DNA from 3 places in the Streptomyces sp. WAC 06738 genome. Region 1 is predicted to be linked to each of the others. Evidence: predicted binding sites of a transcription regulator. Region 1 holds the regulator's gene; each other region holds the start of a gene.

Region 1 (5,648 bases):
CTCGGTCATGGTCTCGACGGCCAGCTCGCCGCGGTCGCCCTTCGGCAGCGCCTGCACGACGGTCAGCCGCGGGCGCGGCGCCGGCTCCTCGCGCACCTCGGCGCAGGTCACCAGCAGCCGGTCGCGGCCCTCCGCGCCGGCCACGGTGCCGTACGCGCCGCGCCCCGCGCCGTCGGTGAGCACGACGTCCTCGCCGGCCCGCAGCCGCCGTACGGACACCGCGTGCCGCCCCTCGGGGCCGGTCAGCGCCAGCACCGCGCCGGGGCGGGCGGCGTCCAGCACGGCGGGCTCGGCGACGAACACCGGGGCGGTCACAGCAGGCCGCCCGAGGCGTCGCCGGCCGGCTTCGTCGTGCCGCTGAGCGCGTCGGCCAGCTCCCGGGCCAGCACCTCGACCAGCTCCGCGGCGGGCAGTTCCCGCGCCAGCCGGTAGCCCTGGCCCGCCCAGAGCGCCATGCCCTGCGGGTCGCCGACGCGGGCGGCGGCGGCGCGCAGCGGGGAGGTCAGGTGGTGGACCTGGGGGTAGGCGGCTGGGGCGTACGGGCCGTGCTCGCGTACGAACCGGTTGACCAGCCCGCGCGCGGGGCGGCCGGAGAAGGCGCGGGTCAGCTCCGTACGCGTGAACACGCCGCCGGTGACGGCCCGCTTGTGCAGCGCGTTGGCGCCGGACTCGGGGCAGACCAGGAACGCGGTGCCGAGCTGCGCGGCGGCGGCGCCCGCGGAGAGCACCGCGGCGATCTGCCCGCCGCGCATCAGCCCGCCGGCGGCGATCACGGGCACGTCGACGGCCTCCAGCACCTCGGCGAGGAGCGTGAGCAGCCCGCGGCCCACGTCGTCGTCCCGCGGGTCGTTGCGGAAGCCGCCCTGGTGGCCGCCGGCCTCGACGCCCTGCACGCACACGGCGCCGGCCCCGGCGGCCTGCGCGCGGCGCGCCTCGACGACGTTGGTGACGGTGACGACGGTGTACGTCCCGGCGCGGGCGAAGGCGTCGAGCACGGCCGCCTCGGGGCAGCCGAAGGTGAACGACACCAGCGCCACCGGCTCGTCCAGGAGTATCGCCACCTTGGCGTCGAAGGCGTCGTCCGTGCCGGCCTCGGCGTCCCCCAGCGCCGTGTCGTACCACTCGACCTCGCCGGCCAACTGCTCCGCGTACGCCTCGATCTGGGCCGGGTCGGGCGGCGAGGGGGGCTGGGGCATGAACAGGTTGACGCCGAAGGGCCGGTCGGTGACGGCCCGGAGCTGCCGGATCTCCTCGTACATGGCCTCGGGCGTCTTGTAGCCGGCGGCTAGGAACGCCAGGCCGCCGCCCTCCAGCACCCCGGCGGCGAGCTGCGGGCAGGATGCGCCACCGGCCATGGGCGCCTGCACGATCGGGAAGGTGAAGAGATCGTTCAGCTCGGTGGGCATGGCTCAATCCTGTCATGCAGGTCGGACGCCGGCGGCCCGCGCCGGATCGTGGAATCCGCGCGTCTTCGCGCACCTGGGGACGGCTGACGTCCCACCCGCAACACCCGTCGCACGGGCCGCACGGAGGCGGCCCGGCGAGGTCCCCTGGCGGGGCCTAGCGACCGCTCCAGGCGTCCTTCAGCCGCGAGAACAGCCCCTGCTGGCCCGGTTTGAACTGGCCCTGCGGCCGCTCCTCGCCGCGCAACTGGGCGAGTTGGCGAAGGAGCCGCTCCTGCTCCGGGTCCAGCTTCTGCGGCGTCTCGACCTCCACGTGCACGACCAGGTCGCCCCGGCCGCCGCCGCGCAGATGCGTCACACCGCGCTGGTGCAGCGGAATCGACTGCCCCGATTGCGTACCGGGACGGATGTCGACCTCCTCAAGACCGTCGAGCGTCTCCAGATTGACCTTCGTGCCCAGAGAGGCCGCCGTCATCGGGATCGTCACCGTGCAGTGCAGGTCGTCGCCGCGGCGCTGGAAGATCGGGTGCGGCAGCTCGCGGATCTCCACGTACAGGTCGCCCGCGGGGCCGCCGCCCGGGCCGACCTCGCCCTCGCCCGCGTGCTGGATGCGGGTGCCGGTGTCGACGCCCGCGGGGATCTTGACCGTGAGCGTGCGCCGCGAGCGCACCCGGCCGTCGCCCGCGCACTCGGGGCACGGCGTGGGCACGACCGTGCCGAAGCCCTGGCACTGGGGGCAGGGCCTGGAGGTCATGACCTGGCCGAGGAAGGACCGGGTGACCTGCGAGACCTCGCCGCGGCCGCGGCACATGTCGCACGTCTGCGCCGACGTGCCGGGCGCCGCGCCCTCGCCGTTGCAGGTGCCGCAGACCACCGCGGTGTCGACCTGGATCTCCTTGGTGGCGCCGAACGCCGCCTCCTCCAGCTCGATTTCGAGCCGGATCATGGCGTCCTGGCCGCGGCGGGTGCGCGAGCGCGGCCCGCGCTGCCCCGCCTGGCCGAAGAAGGCGTCCATGATGTCGGAGAGGTTGCCGAAGCCGCCGGCGCCGAAGCCGCCGGCCGCGGCGCCGTTCTGCGACAGGGGGTCGCCGCCGAGATCGTAGATCTGCTTCTTCTGCGGGTCCGACAGCACCTCGTAGGCGGCGTTGATCTCCTTGAACCGCTCCTGGGTCTTCGGATCCGGGTTCACGTCCGGATGCAGCTCGCGGGCGAGTCTGCGGAACGCCTTCTTGATCTCTTCCTGCGACGCGTCACGTCCGACGCCGAGGACCGCGTAGTAGTCCGTGGCCACTTATGACTCCGCCAGGATCTGTCCGACGTACCGTGCCACTGCGCGTACCGCTCCCATCGTTCCGGGGTAGTCCATGCGGGTAGGTCCGACCACGCCGAGCTTGGCGACGGCTTCACCGGTGTCGCCGCCTGAACCGTATCCGACGGAGACGACCGAGGTGGAGGTGAGCCCCTCGTGGTCGTTTTCATGGCCGATACGCACCATCACGCCCGGTTCCTTCGCCTCACCGAGCAGCCGCAGGAGCACCACCTGCTCCTCCAGCGCCTCCAGCACCGGCCGGATGGTGAGCGGGAAGTCGTGGTCGAACCGGGTGAGGTTGGCGGTGCCGCCGATCATCAGCCGCTCCTCCGTCTCCTCCACCAGCGTCTCCAGCAGCACCGACAGCACGGTCTGCACCGTGCCCCGGTCGTCCGCGGGGAAGGGGTCGGCCAGGTCTGCCACCAGCCGCGGCACATCGGAGAACCGGCGGCCGACGACGCGGCTGTTGAGCCGGGCGCGCAGGTCGGCGAGGGAGTCCTCGCTGAACGGCGCCGGGCAGTCGATCACGCGCTGCTCGACCCGGCCGGTGTCGGTGATGAGCACGAGCATCACGCGCGCCGGGGCGAGTTGGAGCAGCTCGACGTGGCGCACGGTCGAACGGGTCAGCGACGGGTACTGCACCACCGCCACCTGCCGCGTCAACTGCGCCAGCAGCCGCACCGTGCGCCCCACGACGTCGTCGAGGTCGACGGCGCCGGAGAGGAAGTTCTGGATCGCCCGCCGCTCGGCCGCGCTCAGCGGCTTGACGTCGGCGAGCTTGTCGACGAAGAGCCGGTAGCCCTTGTCGGTGGGGATGCGGCCGGCGCTGGTGTGCGGCTGGGCGATGTACCCCTCGTCCTCCAGGGCGGCCATGTCGTTACGCACCGTGGCCGGGGAGACACCCAGGTGATGCCGCTCGGTGAGCGCCTTGGAGCCGACCGGCTCCTCCGTGCCCACGTAGTCCTGGACGATGGCGCGCAGCACTTCGAGCCGACGCTCGCTGAGCATGCTGCCCACCTCCGCACTCGGGGTCCGTCCGGTCGTTCCGCCGCTGGCACTCGACGGCGGGGAGTGCCAGGGTTCGGGGCCAGTGTACGGCCGGGTAGGGCAGCCCGGGCAAGGCGGCCGGTCACGTTATAGCGTCGGGGCATGGGTGGCGGTTGGGAAGAGCTCGCCCCGGACGTCCTGCGGCGCCGGCTGCCCCGCTGGGACGCGACGGCGGGTGCGGTGGGCGGAGCGGAAGGCGTGCTGCTCGTGGACACGGGCGCCTCGCTGCGGGAGGGCGCGGAGCTGCGGCGGGCCGTACGGGAGCGCTTCGGTCGCCCCGTGACCCGGATCGCGCTCACCCATCCGCACTTCGACCACGTGCTCGGCACCGCGGCCTTCGCCGGCGCCGAGGTCTACGGCCCGGCGGGCATGGCCGCGCACCTGCGCGGCCCCGGCGCGGACGAGCTGCGCGCGGACGCCGTACGCCACGGGCTGGACCGCGACGCGGCGGCGGAGGCCGTCGACGTCCTGGTCGCCCCGCGGCACGCGGTCTCCGGCACGTACCGGCTGGACCTGGGGGGCGGCCGGGAGGTGCTCCTGGCCGAGCTCGGCGCGGCGCACTCGTCGCACGACATGGCGGTCTGCGTCCCGGGCCGCCCGGCCGTCGTCTTCTGCGGCGACCTGGTCGAGGAGTCAGGACCCCCGCAGGCGGGCCGGGACGCGGACCCGGCCCGCTGGCCGGCGGCGCTGGACCGGCTGCTGGAGCTGGGCGGTTCCGGGGCGGTGTACGTGCCGGGGCACGGGGCGGCGGTCGGGGCGGACTTCGTACGGGCCCAACGCGACGAACTGGCGCGGCGCTTGTCGTAATCTCACTTCCGTGCGCCGCTACGACACCGACCTCACGCCCCCCTGGAAGAAGCCGCAGCAGCCCGCCCCCGAGGTGCCGGCCGAGCCCGACCTGGTGGTGGAGGAGGTGGCGACGGGCTTCTGCGGCGCGGTCATCCGCACGGAGAAGACCGCGGAGGGCCCGACGGTGACGCTGGAGGACCGCTTCGGCAAGCACCGGGTGTTCCCGCTCACCCCGCGGGGCTTCATGATCGACGGCAGGGTGGTGACGCTCGTACGCCCCGGCCGTACCCGCCCCGCGGGCCCCCTGCTCTCGGCCTCCGGCTCGATCGCGGTCCGCGACCACACGGCGCGCGTGGCCCGCGCCGGCCGCATCTACGTCGAGGGCCGCCACGACGCGGAGCTGGTGGAGCGCGTCTGGGGCCACGACCTGCGGGTCGAGGGCGTGGTGGTCGAGTACCTGGAGGGCGTGGACGACCTCCCGTCGGTGGTCTCCGCCTTCGCCCCCGGCCCGGACGCGCGGCTGGGAGTGCTGGTGGACCACCTGGTGCCGGGCACGAAGGAGTGGCGCATCGCGGAGTCGGTGACGAGCGCCCACGCGCTGGTGGTGGGCCACCCGTACGTGGACGTCTGGGAGGCGGTCAAGCCCGCGTCTGTGGGCATCGCGGCGTGGCCGAGGATCCCGCGGGGCGAGGACTGGAAGACGGGCGTCTGCCGGGAACTGGGCTGGCCCCCGGACACGGGCGCGGCGTGGCGCCGGATCCTGGACTCGGTACGGACGTACCGCGACCTGGAACCGGCACTGCTGGGCCGGGTGGAGGAACTGATCGACTTCGTCACGGCCCCGGCTTCCTGAGGGTTCCGGGGAGAAGACCACCCCCGTGGCGGACGGCGTTGTCTCACGTTCCCCGAAACCGCACTCTTTGTGTCCGACCGCGCACAGAACCGGCCCCGCCTCCTACCCTGGCATTGTCGAGCCGCAGAGAAGAGGTAAGGCCGTGACGTCATCAGACGCTGCCCCCGACCCGCTCACGGAACCACTCGCGTTCGGCCAGCGGATGCAGATCCTGCGCGAGCGCCGCGGCATGAGCCGGCCCGTCCTG
Region 2 (5,648 bases), 2.8 Mb from region 1:
CCCGCCGCGCCGGGTCGACGAAGACCGCGTCGTACCCGGAGATGTCCACGTCCCCCACCTCCGCGCAGCGCACCTCGACCCGCCCCGCGACCCCCAGCGCCGTCGCGTTGGCGCGCGCGGCGGCGGCCGCCGCCGGGTCCCGGTCGACGGCGAGCACCGCGATCCCGGCCCGCGCCAGCGCCACCGCGTCGCCGCCGATGCCGCAGCACAGGTCGGCGACCCGGTCGACGCCGAGCGCCGCGAACCGGGCCGCGCGGTGCGCCGCCACCGCCGTACGGGTGGCCTGCTCGACGCCGTCGGGGGTGAAGTACATCCGCGCCGCGTCCGCCCCGAACTTCGCCGCCGCGCGCTGCCGCAGCCGGGCCTGCCCGAGCGCGGCGGAGACCAGCTCCGCGGGGTGGGTGCGGCGCAGCCGGGTGGCGAGGGCCAGTTCGTCGGCGGGGTCGTGCTCCCGCAGTTCGGCGAGGAGCGCCTGCCCCTCGGGGGTGAGGAGGGCGGCGAGGGGGTCGTCGGGGGCGTCGGGGCCGTGCATGGGCCCATTGTCCGCTGTCCGCCGTACGGGCGCCCGTACGGCGTGGCGCCGTGACACCCCGTTCCGTACTGGAAGGATGCGGGCTCCGGAACTAATACGACAAAAGGATAAAATGCTCCCACGTGCCCGACCATGCACCGGCCTCGTCGCCCTGGCCGCCACCGCCGCGCTCCTCGCCTCCGCCTGCTCCTCCGGCACCGCCGGGCGCGACCACCCCCGCCCCCTCACCCACCCCCACGGGGACGCCAAGCCCGCCATCGCCGGGGGCCCGGCCGTCGCCCCCGCCCGCGCGCTCGCCCGCACCGCGGAGCACCAGCAGCGCGTCCACGCGCGGCGGCTCGCCGCCGCCCGCACCTGGGGCCTGAAGGCCGCCCCGCTGCTGCCGCCGGCCCCGCCGCGCAGCAAACCCGCGCTCGCCACCGAACCCGGCTTCGAGGCGAACGGCGGCGGTACCGGCCTGCCGCCCGTCATCACCCGGGTGCCGACCGACGACCGCGTGATCTTCCTGACCATCGACGACGGCTACCGCAAGGACCCCGAGTTGCTGCGCATGCTGCGCGAACTCGGCGTGCCCGTCAGCGCCTTCCTCGCCGACGAGGTCGCGCGCGACGACTACGGCTACTTCCGCGACCTCCGCGACCTCGGCACCACCGTCAGCAATCACACCCTCCACCACCCCAACCTCCGCGAACTGCCCTACGCGGCCCAGCGCGAGGAGATCTGCGGCCAGCAGCGCGTCCTGGAGCGCGAGATGGGCGTCAGGCCGCGGATCTTCCGCCCGCCGTACGGCAATTACAACGCCGACACCCTGCGCGCCGCGAAGGAGTGCGGCATCGATCTCGTACCGCTCTGGCAGCAGGAGGCGTTCCCCGGACGCTGGACGTACTCCCGCGGGGACACCGCGTTCCACCCCGGCGATATCGTGCTCACCCACTTCGAAGGACCTTCCGAATTCGGCGGCACGATGACCGATATGCTCCGTACGGTGCTCCGTAAGGCGAACGACGAGGGCTTCGCCGTTGCTCGCTTGGAGGACTACGTATGAGGCGCACCCGCCGCTCCGGGCGGCGGTCGTCAGCCGCCGCGATAGCCGCCGTCTGCCTGCTCGCGCTCACCGCCTGCGCGGACGCGGCCAGGCCGACCGAGGAATGGTTCCCGCAGGGCGCGGAGGAGTCCGCGGCGCCCGGGGACGGCCGGGCGGACGGCAAGCCGGGCGCCCGGCACGCGGGGCGTACGCCGCGGGCGCTGCCCGGCGGCGACGGCACGGCCCGCAAGGACGCCGCCCGCGCCACCGGCCCCGGGGCGTACCGCCGCTGGGGCCTCGACCGTCCCCTCGCCGCCCCGCCCACGCCCCCCGCGAGCCGCCCGGTGCGGCCGGGGGACTCCGGGCTGCCGGCGGTCACGGGCCGGGTGCCGACCCGGGACAAGGTCGTCTTCCTCACGATCGACGACGGCTGGGAGAAGGACCCCGCGTTCATCCGGATGGCGGCCGATCTGCGGCTGCCGTTCAGCATGTTCCTCTCCGACTCGGCGGCCGGCGGGGACTACGGCTACTTCGAGGAACTGCGGCGCCTCGGCAACTCCGTCCACGGCCACACCCTCACCCACCCCGACCTCACCTCCCTCCCGTACGCCGCGCAGCGCCGCCAGATCTGCCGGCAGCAGGAGCGCGTCGCCGGCGCCTTCGGCGTCCGCCCGACGCTCTTCCGGCCGCCCTACGGCACGTACGACGCGGCGACGCTGCGGGCCGCGGCCTCCTGCGGCGTCCGCGCGATGCCGCTGTGGCGGGCCGACATGAAGGCGAGCGGTCTGGAGTACCGCAGCGGCGACCGGCTGCGCCCCGGCGACATCGTGCTGGCGCACTTCCGGGGGCCCGAGCAGCAGGGCGGACGGACGATGACGGACGTGACGGCGGAGTTCGTCCGCGAAGTCCAGCGGCAGGGCTTCACGGTGGCCCGCCTGGAGGACTACATGTGACCCGGACGGGGGCGCGGCCGGTACGACTGTACGGCCGGCGGCGGGCGATGCGGGTGGCAATCTGGCACTCGGCTTGACCGAGTGCTAAAGGGCGGCATAACCTCGGCTCTGGCACTCCCCCGGGGAGAGTGCCAACACAGCGACGAGGCGGATCCGGCACCCGCGACGACGGATCCTCCAGGATCGCCACCCCAGACATTCAACCCCGCGAGATCTCCGAAGGGGGAGGTCGGATCGTGACGACCGCCAGCACCAAGGTTGCCATCAAGCCGCTTGAGGACCGCATCGTGGTCCAGCCGCTCGACGCCGAGGAGACCACGGCCTCGGGCCTGGTCATTCCGGACACCGCCAAGGAGAAGCCCCAGGAGGGCGTCGTCCTTGCCGTTGGCCCCGGCCGCTTCGAGGACGGCAACCGGCTTCCGCTCGACGTCTCCGTCGGCGACGTCGTTCTCTACAGCAAGTACGGCGGCACCGAGGTGAAGTACAACAACGAGGACTACCTCGTCCTCTCGGCCCGCGACGTGCTCGCGATCATCGAGAAGTAATCGGGGCGCTTCCCGTTTCTTCCCACACCAGGCCGCGCCCCGGATCCGTTCGCCGAGCAGGACATATCGAAACGGACCGGGGCGTCGGCGCTCCCTACGGCGCCCCTTGAGAGGACCCACGTTCCATGGCGAAGACTCTGAAGTTCGACGAGGACGCCCGCCGCGCTCTTGAGCGCGGCGTGGACAAGCTTGCCGACACCGTGAAGGTGACGATCGGCCCCCGCGGCCGCAACGTCGTCATCGACAAGAAGTTCGGCGCCCCGACCATCACCAACGACGGCGTGACCATCGCCCGGGAGATCGAGGTCGAGGACCCGTACGAGAACCTGGGCGTGCAGCTCGTGAAGGAGGTGGCGACCAAGACCAACGACATCGCGGGCGACGGCACCACCACCGCCACCGTGCTGGCCCAGGCCCTGGTCCGCGAGGGCCTGCGCAACGTGGCCGCGGGCGCCTCCCCCTCCGCGCTCAAGCGCGGCATCGACGCGGCCGTCGCGGCGATCTCCGACGAGCTGCTGAAGGCCGCCAGCCCGATCGACTCCAAGTCCGACATCGCCGCGGTCGCCGCGCTCTCCGCGCAGGACGAGCAGGTGGGCCAGCTCATCGGCGAGGCCATGGACAAGGTGGGCAAGGACGGGGTCATCACCGTCGAGGAGTCCAACACCTTCGGTCTGGAGCTGGACTTCACCGAGGGCATGGCCTTCGACAAGGGCTACCTGTCGCACTACATGGTCACCGACCAGGACCGCATGGAGGCGGTGCTGGAGGACCCGTACATCCTGATCAACCAGGGCAAGATCTCCTCCATCCAGGACCTGCTGCCGCTGCTGGAGAAGGTCATGCAGGCCGGCTCGGCGAAGCCGCTGCTGATCGTCGCCGAGGACGTGGAGGGCGAGGCGCTGTCCACCCTCGTCGTCAACAAGATCCGCGGCACGTTCAACTCCGTCGCGGTCAAGGCCCCCGGCTTCGGCGACCGCCGCAAGGCGATGCTCGGCGACATGGCCACCCTCACCGGCGGCACCGTGGTCTCCGAGGAGGTCGGCCTCAAGCTCGACCAGGTCGGTCTCGAGGTGCTGGGCACCGCCCGCCGCGTGGTCATCACCAAGGACGACACCACGATCGTCGACGGTGCCGGCAAGGCCGACGAGGTCGCCGGCCGGGTCGCGCAGATCAAGGCCGAGATCGACGCCACGGACTCCGACTGGGACCGCGAGAAGCTGCAGGAGCGGCTGGCGAAGCTGGCCGGCGGCGTGTGCGTCATCCGCGTCGGCGCGGCCACCGAGGTCGAGCTGAAGGAGAAGAAGCACCGCCTGGAGGACGCCATCTCCGCCACCCGCGCGGCGGTCGAGGAGGGCATCGTCTCCGGCGGCGGCTCGGCGCTCGTGCACGCGGCGAAGGTGCTGGAGGACGGCCTCGGCCTCACCGGCGACGAGGCCACCGGCGTGGCGGTCGTCCGCCGCGCGTCGGTCGAGCCGCTGCGCTGGATCGCGGAGAACGCGGGCCTGGAGGGCTACGTCATCACCTCCAAGGTCGCGGAGCTCACCGAGGGCCAGGGCTTCAACGCCGCCACCGGCGAGTACGGCGACCTGGTGAAGGCCGGCGTCATCGACCCGGTGAAGGTGACCCGTTCGGCGCTGGAGAACGCGGCGTCGATCGCCTCCCTCCTGCTCACCACGGAGAGCGCGGTCGTGGAGAAGCCGGAGCCCGAGGAGGACGCGGGCCACGGCCACGGCCACGGCCACTCCCACTGACCTCCGGTCGGTAGCACGGCAACACACACCGCAGGGCCTCGCCTCCGCGAAGGGGGCGAGGCCCTGCGGCGTGCGCCCCCGGGGCCCGGAAAGGGGCGGGGCCGGGGAACAAAATCTCCTCCCCACGGTGCCGGGCCCGGCCGGGCGGCGGCCAGATCCCTACTGAGGCCCGTACTTGCGGCCCGCCCCCGTCGACACCCGTCCCAGCAACCCCCGCGGTACCAGCTTCGCCGCCCCCATCAGCGCCTTGTACCGCGGATCCGGGATCGACACCGTACGTCCCCGCCTCAAGTCCCGTAGCCCCTCCGCAGCCACCTTGTCCGCGTCCAGCCACATCCACCCCGGGATGTCGTCCGTCCCCATCCCCGCCCGCTCGTGGAACTCCGTCCGGATGAACCCCGGGCACAGCACCATCAGCCGCACCCCGCTCCCCGCCAGATCCCGCGCCACGCCCTGCGTGAACTGCACGACCCACGACTTGCTCGCCCCGTACGTCCCCCGCGGCACGAACGCCGCCACCGACGCGACGTTCAGCACCGCGCCCCGCGACCGCTCCCGCATCGCCGCCGCCGCGGCCGTCGTCAGCCGCAGCACCGCCTCGCAGTGCACCTTCAGCATCGTCAGCTCGTCGGCGAGCGTGACCTGGAGGAAGCGCCCCTTCAGCCCGAACCCCGCGTTGTTCACCAGCAGATCCACCGGCTGCCCCGCCCCGGCCTCGCCGAGGCGCTTCTCCACCGCCGCGATGCCCTCGTCCGTCGCCAGGTCCGCGGGGAGCACGGACGTCTCGACGCCGTACCGCTCGTGCAGCTCCGCGGCCTGTGCGTGCAGCCGCTCCGCCGTCCT
Region 3 (5,648 bases), 2.5 Mb from region 1:
ATGGGGGAGCCAGAGGGGGTGGCGTAGCCCGGCTGGGGGGAGCCCGCCGGGGGTCCCGGGGCGGAGCCCCGGGGTTCGGGAAGGGGTGGGTGCGGGGAGACCCCCGCCCCGCTGGCGCCCGCCCGGCGAGGGCTACGCCGCGCGGCGCTCCACGTACTCCCGGATCTCCCCCATCGGCGGCCGCTCCTCCGTGTCCACCCCGTACGTCCGCGGCTCGAACGCCCCGTCCGCCCCCCGGTCGAACTGCGTCAGCCGCGGCCGCACCAGGTGCCCCCGCGCCAGCCGCACCTGCGCCGTGCGGTAGATCGCCGCCGCCATGCGCCCCAGCGCGCGGTCGTCCTGGTGCCGGTGCCGGCGGACGCCCACGTCGACCTGCGCCAGCGCGTCCAGCCCCACCGTGTGCAGCGCGTCGACGAGCAGCCCCAGCTCCACCCCGTACCCGACCGGGAACGGCAGCCGCTCCAGCAGCGACCGGCGCGCCGCGTACTCCCCGCCCAGGGGCTGGACGAAGCCGGCCAGCAGCGGCCAGTGCAGGTTCAGCAGCGGCCGGGCCACCAGCTCGGTCACCCGCCCGCCCTGTCCGGTCGCCGCCCCCGTGCCCAGCGGCCTGTCGTACACCGCCTTCACGAACTCCACGCCGGGATCCGTCAGCAGCGGCCCCACGATCCCGCTCACGAACGCCGTGTCGAAGTCCCGCAGGTCCGCGTCCACGAAGCACACGATCTCGCCGCGCGTCACCAGCAGCGACCGCCACAGCACCTCGCCCTTGCCCGGCACCGCCGGCACCCGCGGCAGCACCTCGTCGCGGTGCACGACCCGCGCGCCGGCCGCGGCGGCGACCTCCGCCGTACGGTCCGTGGAGCCGGAGTCCAGCACGACCAGTTCGTCCACCAGCCCGCCGCCGGGGGCCATCAGCTCCGCGCGGATCGCCGCGACGATCGACCCGACCGTGGCCTCCTCGTCGAGCGCGGGCAGCACCACGCTCACCGTCCCGCGCGCCCCGAGCGCCCGTTTGGCCGCCAGCAGCCGCGCGTCCGGCCGGTCCGCCGCGGACCAGGACCGCGTCCTCAGCCACTGCTCCACGTCATCGAGCACCTGCGGGCCTCCCCTTGCCGGTGTCCTGTCCGGTGTGTGAGCCGTCTCGCGTATCGGACGGCCCTCACAACTGTCCTGGTCGTCGGTTACAGTCTTGAACAACGTGCGTGACGTCCCCATGTCGGGGTCCGCGCGCGGACAAAAGCGCCGGACGGCCCCGCCGGACCCGCGCCATACAGAGCTCATCCAGAGGGGCAGAGGGAACGGCCCGTTGAAGCCCCGGCAACCCTCCGTCCGGTACTCGCGACGCTGCGAGGCCCCGGACGGTGATGGTGCCAATTCCGTCCTGCGGCGAGATGCGTCGCGGGGAAGATGAGGAGAGAGGGCCTCGCCAGTATGGCTGTAGACACAGCTCCCACCCCCACCGCCGTCGACGGCGCCCCCGATCTGGGCCCTGCCGTCGCGCTGTCGTGCCGGGAGTGCGGGGAGCGGGTGCCGCTGGGTCCGGTGTTCGCGTGCCAGTCGTGTTTCGGGCCGCTGGAGGCGGCATACGAACTCCCCGGCGGTGACGCCGGGTCCGCCGCCCGGCTGCGGGCCCGTATCGAGGCGGGTCCGCGGAGCATCTGGCGGTACGCGCCGCTGCTGCCGGTCCCCGCGGACGTGGCGGACAAGCCCAACCTGAACCCCGGGTTCACCCGGCTGCACCGCGCCGACCGGCTCGCCGCCGAGCTGGGCGTGACGGGCGCGCTGCACGTCAAGGACGACTCGGGCAACCCGACGCACTCCTTCAAGGACCGCGTCGTCGCGATCGCCGTCGAGGCGGCGCGCGCCTTCGGCTTCACCACGCTGTCGTGTTCCTCCACGGGCAATCTGGCGGGCGCGGTCGGCGCGGCCGCGGCGCGGGCGGGACTGCGTTCGTGCGTCTTCATCCCGTACGACCTGGAACACGCGAAGGTCGTCATGGCCGCGGTCTACGGCGGTGACGTCGTCGGCATCGAGGGCACGTACGACGACGTGAACCGCTTCTGCTCGGAGCTGATCGGCGACCCGATCGGCGAGGGCTGGGGGTTCACGAACGTCAATCTCCGCCCGTACTACGCGGAGGGCTCCAAGACCCTCGCGTACGAGATCTGCGAGCAGCTCGGCTGGCGGCTCCCCGACAACATCGTCATACCCGTCGCCTCCGGCTCCCAGCTCACGAAGATCGACAAGGGGCTGAAGGAACTGATCGCGACGGGGCTGGTCGAGGAGCGCCCGTACAAGATCTTCGGCGCCCAGGCGGCCGGCTGCTCCCCGGTCTCGCGGGCCTTCAAGGACGGTCACGACGTGGTACGTCCCGTGCGGCCCGACACGATCGCCAAGTCCCTCGCCATCGGCAACCCGGCCGACGGCCCGTACGTGCTGGACATCGCCCGCCGCACCGGCGGCGCGGTGGAGGACGTGACGGACGCCGAGGTCGTGGACGCGGTGAAGCTGCTGGCCCGCACCGAGGGCGTGTTCGCGGAGACGGCGGGCGGCGTGACCTTCGGCGTGCTGGCGAAGCTCGTCGCGGACGGCCGGATCGACCCGGCCGGGACCACCGTCGCGATCAACACGGGCGACGGCCTGAAGACCCTCGACGCGGTCGCTCCCACCACGGGGCCGAGCGCGATCATTCGTCCCACACTCGACTCCTTCCGAGAGGCCGGCCTCGCATCATGAGCGTGAACGTCCGAATTCCGACCATCCTCCGTACGTATACCGACGGGCGGGCAGAGGTGAGCGCCGAGGGCGCGACGCTGGCCGAGGTGATCGAAGACCTGGAGAAGAACCACCGCGGCATCGCAGGACGGGTGCTGGACGATCAAGGCAAGCTGCGCCGCTTCGTGAACGTCTATGTGAACGACGATGACGTCCGCTTCGCCGATGGCCTGCAGACTCCCACTCCCGAGGGGGCCGGGATCTCGATCATTCCGGCGGTCGCCGGAGGCTGCTGAACCCCGCGTGCGCGCGTGCGGCCCCACTGATCCGGAGTGGGGCCGTTCGCATGTCATGACACGCGATAGGGTTGGGGCGTTCCCCCCTCGTGGCCCATGCTCCACGCATATGAGAACGCGACAAGTTCCGCGCAAATGCGGAGAGTTAATTGTCGTGATGGTGAGTTATGCCCTGCCCGAGTTGTCATGGAATGGCGGAAATTGATCGGAAAAATGCCGATCGAGTGTCCGCAGAATTCTCGTCCGATTGACCTGTTGCACTGGGCATCTGTGCGGATACATTCAGCCGCGGTCGACGCGTTCCGGCGCACGCCCCGGCGTGTATCCGGGGGTGAGGTCTGACCCGGGTCCGCGGAGTGCGGTCCTGTGTAAGGGCCAGCAATAGGGGAGTTTGGAATGGCTCAGGGCACCGTCAAGTGGTTCAACGCGGAGAAGGGGTACGGCTTCATCGCGGTCGACGGTGGTGCGGATGTCTTCGTCCACTACAGCGCGATTCAGATGGACGGATACCGCACCCTCGAGGAAGGCCAGCGGGTCGAGTTCGAGATCTCGCAGGGCCAGAAGGGGCCGCAGGCAGACATGGTCCGCGTCAGCGGCTGAGCGCCGGGCATCGACCACGGACGACTCGCGACGGCCCGCACCCTCCGGGGTGCGGGCCCTCTGCTGTCCGCGCTCCTCCCGTGCCCGCTCCCCGCGCCCGCTCCCCGTGTCCGCCCATGTCCGCCCGTGTCCGCGTCCTCCGCCGCCTGTTGTGCGGCGCCGCGGTCCGGTTCCGCTCTGCGCATGAGAAGCCCCTACCCGCTTGCACTCGCAGGGGGCGAGTGCTAATCATTGGCGTTAGCACTCTCCCCGTGAGAGTGACAGCACGGGACCGGTTCGGTGAGGTCCGTACGCCGGGTGGGAGGGAACCACGCGGGTCGCGGACCGTCCGTCGCGGGCGCCAGCGCGGTCCGGACACAGACGACCCCCCTGTCCGGGAGGACTCAACACAATGGCCAAGACCATCGCGTTCGACGAGGAGGCGCGGCGCGGCCTCGAGCGCGGCATGAACCAGCTCGCCGACGCCGTCCGCGTGACCCTCGGCCCCAAGGGCCGGAACGTCGTCCTTGAGAAGAAGTGGGGCGCCCCCACGATCACGAACGACGGTGTCTCCATCGCCAAGGAGATCGAGCTCGAGGACCCGTACGAGAAGATCGGCGCCGAGCTGGTCAAGGAGGTCGCGAAGAAGACGGACGACGTCGCCGGTGACGGCACGACGACCGCGACCGTCCTGGCCCAGGCCCTGGTGAAGGAGGGCCTGCGCAACGTGGCCGCCGGCGCCAACCCGATGGCGCTGAAGCGCGGCATCGAGAAGGCCACCGAGGCCGTCTCCGCCGCCCTGCTGGAGCAGGCCAAGGACGTGGAGACCAAGGAGCAGATCGCCTCCACCGCCTCCATCTCCGCCGGCGACATCCAGATCGGCGAGCTGATCGCCGAGGCCATGGACAAGGTCGGCAAGGAAGGCGTCATCACCGTCGAGGAGTCGCAGACCTTCGGGCTCGAGCTGGAGCTCACCGAGGGCATGCGCTTCGACAAGGGCTACATCTCCGCCTACTTCGCCACCGACATGGAGCGCATGGAGGCGGAGCTCGAGGACCCGTACATCCTCATCGCCAACTCCAAGATCAGCGCGGTCAAGGACCTGCTGCCGCTCCTGGAGAAGGTCATGCAGTCGGGCAAGCCGCTGCTGATCATCGCCGAGGACGTCGAGGGCGAGGCCCTGTCCACCCTCGTGGTGAACAAGATCCGCGGCACCTTCAAGTCCGTCGCCGTCAAGGCCCCGGGCTTCGGCGACCGCCGCAAGGCCATGCTCGGCGACATCGCCATCCTCACCGGTGGCCAGGTCATCTCCGAGGAGGTCGGCCTCAAGCTGGAGAGCGCCACGCTCGACCTGCTGGGCCGCGCCCGCAAGGTCGTCATCACCAAGGACGAGACCACCATCGTCGACGGCTCGGGCGACAGCGAGCAGGTCCAGGGCCGGGTCAACCAGATCCGGGCCGAGATCGACGCCAGCGACTCCGACTACGACCGCGAGAAGCTGCAGGAGCGGCTCGCGAAGCTGGCCGGCGGCGTGGCCGTCATCAAGGCCGGCGCCGCGACCGAGGTCGAGCTGAAGGAGCGCAAGCACCGCATCGAGGACGCCGTGCGCAACGCGAAGGCGGCCGTCGAGGAGGGCATCGTCGCCGGTGGCGGCGTGGCCCTGCTGCAGGCCGGCCACGTCTTCGAGAAGCTGGAGCTCCAGGGCGACGAGGCCACCGGCGCGTCCGCCGTGAAGCTGGCCCTGGAGGCCCCGCTGAAGCAGATCGCGGTCAACGCCGGCCTTGAGGGCGGCGTCGTGGTGGAGAAGGTGCGCAACCTGACCGCCGGTCACGGGCTCAACGCCGCCAGCGGCGAGTACGTCGACATGATCGCCGAGGGCATCCTCGACCCGGCCAAGGTGACCCGCTCCGCGCTGCAGAACGCGGCGTCGATCGCGGGCCTCTTCCTCACCACCGAGGCCGTCGTCGCCGACAAGCCGGAGAAGGAGAAGGCCGCGGCCGGGGGCGGTATGCCCGGCGGCGACATGGACTTCTGATCCGGGATCGCGAAGTCCGTACG

Evidence for each region. The regulator HrcA, encoded in region 1, represses chaperone genes, less so after heat shock. The targets are predictions, from matches to a motif close to TTNGCACTCNGNNNNNCNGAGTGCNAA.
Region 2: groES (co-chaperone GroES) is a predicted target of HrcA. The motif match lies at 2,571-2,597, and genes of this name have one in related genera.
Region 3: groL (chaperonin GroEL) is a predicted target of HrcA. The motif match lies at 3,849-3,875, and genes of this name have one in related genera.

Annotation. Positions count from the first base shown of each region.
Region 1 covers NZ_CP029618.1:2,232,446-2,238,093, forward strand. Annotated here, with positions in the region: gene DMB38_RS09395 (16S rRNA (uracil(1498)-N(3))-methyltransferase) at 1-315, opposite strand, end outside; gene DMB38_RS09400 (nitronate monooxygenase) at 312-1,406, opposite strand; gene dnaJ (molecular chaperone DnaJ) at 1,561-2,694, opposite strand; gene hrcA (heat-inducible transcriptional repressor HrcA) at 2,695-3,720, opposite strand; gene DMB38_RS09415 (MBL fold metallo-hydrolase) at 3,862-4,566, shown strand; gene DMB38_RS09420 (DUF3097 domain-containing protein) at 4,577-5,401, shown strand; gene DMB38_RS09425 (helix-turn-helix domain-containing protein) at 5,544-5,648, shown strand, end outside.
Region 2 covers NZ_CP029618.1:5,038,848-5,044,495, forward strand. Annotated here, with positions in the region: gene DMB38_RS22400 (class I SAM-dependent methyltransferase) at 1-532, opposite strand, end outside; gene DMB38_RS22405 (polysaccharide deacetylase family protein) at 645-1,577, shown strand; gene DMB38_RS22410 (polysaccharide deacetylase family protein) at 1,574-2,509, shown strand; gene groES (co-chaperone GroES) at 2,746-3,054, shown strand; gene groL (chaperonin GroEL) at 3,180-4,805, shown strand; gene DMB38_RS22425 (SDR family oxidoreductase) at 4,965-5,648, opposite strand, start outside.
Region 3 covers NZ_CP029618.1:4,698,382-4,704,029, forward strand. Annotated here, with positions in the region: gene DMB38_RS20700 (glucosyl-3-phosphoglycerate synthase) at 133-1,095, opposite strand; SAM riboswitch class I at 1,275-1,414, shown strand; gene thrC (threonine synthase) at 1,432-2,736, shown strand; gene DMB38_RS20710 (MoaD/ThiS family protein) at 2,733-3,011, shown strand; gene DMB38_RS20715 (cold-shock protein) at 3,408-3,611, shown strand; gene groL (chaperonin GroEL) at 4,003-5,625, shown strand.